Paraglaciecola sp. L3A3: one gene and its partner. The protein of the gene in region 2 interacts with the protein of the main gene of each other region in a pairwise test. Links are inferred from orthologs where the notes say so. Each region holds a gene or a part of one and is shown on either strand. Other genes may lie near its edges.

The links.
Region 1: the proteins of dnaB (region 2) and rep interact in binary tests that used the Escherichia coli proteins (3 or more experiments, as listed by UniProt). The link is inferred for Paraglaciecola sp. L3A3 from one-to-one orthologs.

Annotation. Positions count from the first base shown.
Region 1 is NZ_CP047023.1:4,918,063-4,921,280, forward strand. Bases 335-3,218 are described here. They hold rep (DNA helicase Rep), read right to left. Parts: upstream 2,843-3,218; coding sequence 827-2,842; downstream 335-826. Other genes in these bases: GQR87_RS20425 (EAL domain-containing protein), read left to right, coding at 335-755; GQR87_RS20435 (accessory factor UbiK family protein), read left to right, coding at 2,929-3,171; ubiA (4-hydroxybenzoate octaprenyltransferase), read right to left, coding at 3,213-3,218. In the rest of the region: more of GQR87_RS20425, read left to right, coding at 1-334. UniProt on the Escherichia coli protein: Rep helicase is a single-stranded (ss)DNA-dependent ATPase involved in DNA replication; it can initiate unwinding at a nick in the DNA. It binds to ssDNA and acts in a progressive fashion along the DNA in the 3' to 5' direction.
Region 2 is NZ_CP047023.1:189,015-192,204, reverse strand. The notes cover bases 335-3,190. They hold dnaB (replicative DNA helicase), read right to left. Parts: upstream 2,534-3,190; coding sequence 1,136-2,533; downstream 335-1,135. Other genes in these bases: recQ (DNA helicase RecQ), read right to left, coding at 2,617-3,190; GQR87_RS00795 (OmpA family protein), read left to right, coding at 335-1,018. Outside these bases: more of GQR87_RS00795, read left to right, coding at 1-334. UniProt on the Escherichia coli protein: The main replicative DNA helicase, it participates in initiation and elongation during chromosome replication. Travels ahead of the DNA replisome, separating dsDNA into templates for DNA synthesis.

The DNA of each region.
Region 1 (3,218 bases), 4.7 Mb from region 2 along the record:
TCAGAAAAATTTTACAAGCTAGAGCTTTTGAACATTACATACAACCTGTGGTCGATCTAAACACAAAACAAGTATTATACGAAGAGTGCTACATTCGCTGGCAATACCTAAGTTTAGGGAAAATTAAACGAGAGCAGTATTGGCATGTGGCAGAGCAGTGTGGTTTAACTGTGGAAATGGACAAATATATCTTATCTAACGCCTGTGAAATGTTAGTGGCGTGGAAAAATGGTAGTGCTGCTGACAAAAATAGACTGGTCGCCATTAACTTATCAATCCATCAATTAACCCAAACATCTTTGGCTAAACAACTTGTTGAATACTGTGTCAACTCTGGTGCGGATCCGAAAAAATTAGTCTTAGAATTTAACGAAAACACCTTAAACAGTCGTTCACAGTTTTTATTACCAGCAATTAAAATCTTAAAAAGAGCGGGGATTACTTTAGTCTTGGATAATTTTGGTAGCGGATTAGCGTCATTAAGTTACTTATATTCTTATCCATTTGATTACGTCAAAGTTGACCACCACTTTGTGAAAACTTTGCCTCGTTCAGAACGTAACTTAAAGCTGATCCAATCGGTATTATCTATTTCTAGCCATCTAAAGTTTAAATTGATTGCCGAAGGTATTACTACAGAAGCGCAATATACCCTTCTCGCAAAAGCTGGCTGTCAATTTGGTCAAGGAAAATTTTTACAAAAAGCAGAAAAAGTAGAAATAAATGATGGCACTAACAATACGATTAGCGCCTAATCAAACAATGATTAATATCAACCCCAATAAATAAATCTACACTCAGCGAGAATTTAATGGAATTGGTATAATTAACTTTTATTCATCATATTACGTAAATTAGCGATACCAATTTCTGATTTCTTTTTACGTTCTTCTGCTGAAGCTTTCACTTTTTTATGTTCCCAAATTAAATCATCTTGAGGTAATTCGTATAAGAATCGGCTGGGCTCTGGGTTGATCACTTCACCATACTGACGTCTTTCTTTAACCAATGTCATAAATAAAGTTTTTTGTGCCCGAGTAATCCCAACATAGGCCAGACGTCGTTCTTCGTCTATATTGTCTTCGTCAATACTACTTTGATGGGGTAACAGGCCTTCTTCCATTCCGACCATAAACACATAAGGAAATTCTAAGCCTTTTGAGGCATGTAAGGTCATCAGTTGCACTTGATCAGCATCGTCTTCGTCTTCACCTCGTTCCATCATGTCACGGAGAATTAAACGATTAACCACTTCCTGCAGTGTCATAGGTGGATCAAGCTCACTGCCTTCTAACATGTCACTAATCCAACCAAATAAGGTACTGATATTAGCCATAGCCATTTCAGCGGCTTTAGGGCTAGTACTTGATTCGTACAACCATTCTTCATAGCCCATAGCTTTGATCATTTCTCGAATAGTGGCAATGCCATCACCTCTTACGGCTCGATCTGATAGTTCGACAATCCAACGACTAAATTGCTCAACAGAAACTAAAGCTTTGCCTGTTAATACTTCTTGTAATCGGGGATCAAACGCAGCTTCAAACATAGACGTTTGATTCTTGTTAGCCAAGTTACCCAACTTTTCTAAACTGACCCGACCAATGCCTCGGGTAGGGGTATTGATCACCCTGAGCAAGGCATTATCGTCGTCTTGATTCACTAACAAGCGCAAATAGGCCATGATATCTTTGACTTCGGAGCGACCAAAAAATGACATACCGCCACTTATCTTATAAGGGATTCGGTTACTCATCAGTACTTTTTCAAAAACCCGTGACTGAAAATTTCCGCGATACAAAATGGCATAATCTTTAAAGCTGGTTGCATTCATAAACTTGTGTGCCATTAATTCTGCGACTACACGTTCAGCTTCATGCTCTTCATTTTTAGCCACTATGACTTGCAACGGGTCGCCATATCCCAACTCAGAAAACAGTTTTTTCTCAAATACGTGAGGATTATTTTGGATCAGGATGTTAGCACAATGCAAAATACGTTCAGAAGAACGGTAATTTTGTTCAAGTTTAATGACCTTTAACCGTGGAAAGTCTGTTTGCAGTAGAACTAAGTTTTGCGGCCTAGCGCCTCGCCAAGAATAGATAGATTGATCGTCATCTCCCACCACAGTAAAACGAGCACGCTCTCCGACTAATAATCGAACCAATTCATATTGACTGGTATTGGTATCTTGATATTCATCCACCAGCAAGTAACGAATTTTAGTTTGCCATTTTAATCTAACTGTCTCGTTGGACTTTAATAATAAAGTGGGCAAACAAATTAAATCATCAAAGTCTAAAGCATTATAAGCTCGTAAGTGATTATGATATCGCTGGTAAAATTCAGCAAATTCACCATCAGATGCAGATAAGGTTTGTCCTGTTAAATGCTCAGGCAAAATGAGATCGTTTTTCCAATTAGATATTTGGCTTTGTAATGCAGCAAGTAATTCTTTATCGCCGTCAAACTCAACTTCTGTTAAATCTTTCAACAAAGCCATACTGTCTTTATCATCAAACAAAGAAAAACCAGGCTTAATACCTAACGCCTTTACCTCCGACTTAATAATATTTAAACCTAAGGTATGGAAAGTAGACACTTTGAGGCCTCTAGCCTCTTTTTTACCTAAGGTTTGTCCAACCCGTTCCTTCATTTCACGAGCGGCTTTATTGGTGAATGTCACAGCCGCAATATAACGGGCAGGCATGTCACACTGACGCACTAAGTGAGCAATTTTATTGGTAATTACACGGGTTTTACCACTACCGGCGCCTGCTAACACTAGACAAGGACCAGAAATAAAATTTACAGCTTCGTTCTGACCTGGGTTAAGTTTCATGGTAAATTTGACAGCCTAAAGTTAAAGGCCGACGATTGTATGAAATTATGCCTTTTAATCCAACATAATTAACTTGAGTATTCACTATGTTAAACCCTAAAAAACTGGAAGAGATAGCTAAACAAATCACCGACTCAGTTCCACCAGAAGTAAAAAACTTCGCAGAAGGTGCAGAAACAAAAGTTAAGCAGGTATTACAATCCCAACTTAGCCGATTAGACTTTGTCAGTAGAGAAGAGTTCGATATTCAAAGCCAAATATTGATCCGCACACGAGAAAAGTTAGCAGCCCTAGAAAAAAGGCTAGACGAGCTAGAGAAGCAGAATTAATAAAAAAGATTTGGGTCATGAGTTCTCTTGTGACCTAAATATTAATT
Region 2 (3,190 bases):
AAAGTGGGTTGGTGGGTTTGTTGAATATTACAAAACTGATCATGCCGAAACTGGCGCGCCTTTCTACTTAGATAGTGGTAAAGGCTTAGGAGTGGAATTTGGTTTTAGATTTAAACCACAGTGGGCTGCTCGAATTGAAGCTTCAAGCTTTGATATCGATGCCACTCCTAGCGACTATTCAAGTAATCGCTTTGGTGCAGATGCGTTATATTTCCTAGAAGATGACTTGTTCTATGTCTTCGGTGGTGTGAAGCGTACCAAGATTGCAGAAAGTGATTACTACCTAGATTTAGGTTTAGGTAAGCACTGGGATCTAAACGAAAACTTTAAAATTATTACTGAAATTGCGGCATATCAGAATTTAGACACTGACAATACCCATATGGGATACAAGTTAGGTCTTGCTTATGCATTTGGCGCGAGTTCGGCTCCAGCAGCTTCTAAAGACAGTGATAATGATGGCGTTAGCAATAACATGGATAGCTGTGCCAATACTCCATACGGAACTAAAGTTGATAGTAAAGGTTGCGCAATCGTTGCTCAATCAATAGATACTGATAACGACGGTGTTGTAGATGGTAAAGATAAATGTGCTAACACACCAGCTGAAGACAAAGTTGATGCAAATGGCTGTAGCATATTTACTGAAGAACAAGTGTCAGTGAATATTAAAGTATTATTCGCTAATAACAGTGCCGTTGTGCAATATCCTCTTGATCCTCAGCTTAAAGAATTTGCTGACTTCATGAAACGATTCCCATCAACAGATACAGTGATTGAAGGACATGCATCAGCACCAGGTGATGCAGGCTACAACATGATGCTTTCTGAAAAACGAGCTAAAGCTGTTAGTGACTTATTTGTTAAAGAATACGGCATTAATCCTAATCGCTTAACTGTTAAAGGTTTCGGTGAAACTCAATTATTAGATACGTCTAATACTGCTGCTGCACATAAAATTAACCGTCGCATTACGGCTAAAGTAACTGCAAGCACAAGAGTAAAAGTTAAGAAGTAAGTTAGTCTTAACACAAAAAAAGAGATGCTTTTAGCATCTCTTTTTTTTGTCTTTAATATGATATAAACCAATAAATATAAGTGTTCAGCTAGCAAAAATCATTATCACTAATTGCTATTAATACTCATCTTCTATGGCTGGGCCAGCATAATTATCGAAGCGCGAAAACTGCCCTTGGAAGGTTAATCTAGATGTCCCTATCGGGCCATTACGTTGTTTACCAATGATAATTTCGGCAATCCCTTTTTCGGTACTTTGTTCGTTATAGACTTCGTCTCTATAAATGAACATGATCAAATCCGCATCTTGCTCTATGGAACCTGATTCCCGTAAATCCGAGTTTATCGGCCTTTTATCACTTCTTTGTTCTAGACTACGATTTAACTGAGATAGAGCAACAACTGGCACTTCTAGCTCTTTTGCTAGAGATTTCAAAGAACGAGATATTTCGGCAATTTCTAAGGTACGGTTATCACTTAAACCAGGCACTTGCATAAGTTGCAAATAATCGATCATGATTAAACTTATACCACCTTTATCTCGGGCTAATTTTCTTGCCCGGGTCCTGACTTCCATCGGAGTTAGGCCCGAAGAGTCATCAATAAACAGGTTATCTTTATCTTTTAACATAGCCATAGTATTTGACATTCTAGCCCAATCTTCATCGTCCAATTGAGCGGTACGCACTTTGGTCTGATCGACACGACTTAAAGACGCCAGCATACGCATCATGATTTGTTCTGCAGGCATTTCTAGACTAAATACTAATACAGGCTTAGTTTCCAACAACATTGCGTTCTCGCACAGGTTCATGGCGAATGTCGTTTTCCCCATAGATGGACGTGCTGCGAGAATAATTAAGTCAGAAGGTTGTAAACCACTGGTTTTTTTATCTAAGTCAGTGTATCCAGTAGACACACCTGTCACGTCTTTATTACTTTTAACCAGCTCTTCTAATCGATCTATGGTTTTACCTAGCACCGATTCAACATTTTTAGGGCCTTCGTTTTTGCCGGTTCTTTTTTCAGCAATTTCGAAGACCTTACTTTCGGCCATATCCAAAATTTCGCCACTATTTCGGCCTTCTGGATTATAACCTGTATCCGCAATTTCGTGAGCCACACCGATTAACTCACGAGTCACTGCGCGCTCTTTAATAATTTGCGCATATGCAGTCACGTTAGCTGAGCTTGGTGTATTCCGTGCCAGCTCACCTAAATAAGCAAAACCGCCGGCTGCTTCTAATTCATCTAAATTTTCTAAATGTTCAGAAACAGTAATTAAATCAATGGGTTCATTCTTCGATAACAAACCTAAAATAGAACGATAAATAACTTGATGGGAATGATTGTAAAAATCATCTTCCACTACAATTTCTGCCACTTTATCCCAAGAGTCAGGAGCAATTAACATGCTGCCCAAGACAGACTGCTCGGCTTCGATAGAATGTGGTGGGATCTTTAGTTTTTCAACATTTTGATCTTTATTTTTACGAGAAACTTCTTTTACAGCCATGGATTATATCAATTTATTAAACAATAAAGATTATGTCAGAGATACTACTACTAACCCATACAAAGACGAACTAAGATCTTAGATTATTTATTAATATGCTTACTAATCGCTTCAATAAATCGCACACCATATCGCTCTAACTTAGTAGCACCCACGCCATGGATATCTAAAAATTCAGACGAAGACTCAGGGCATTTATTGGCCATATCAGCCAGAGTTGCATCACTAAACACCACAAAAGGTGGTACATCATCTTGTTCTGCAATGACTTTACGTAAATGTTTAAGCTTGGCAAATAATGCTCGGTCATAATCTTGCGCTTGGAATTTAGATTTTTTGCCTAAGTTGACAGTCAACCTTGGCACCGCTAATTGCAAAGACTGGGTGTTTTTCAACATAGGCCGTGCTTCTTCGGTTAATTTCAATACAGCATTTTGGGTGATATCAACTCGTAACAAGCCTCGATGAATTAATTGATTAATCAGGTTATGCCAATACTCATCTGATTGTTGTTTTCCTATACCAAAGGTAGAAAGTTGTTCATGCTGATTTTCAAAAATACGTTTTAATTGTTTACCACGTAAGACATCAATGACGTATTGACTAGCGACATTTTGTTGTAATCGTAGAACACAGGAAAGAATCTTCTGAGCATCA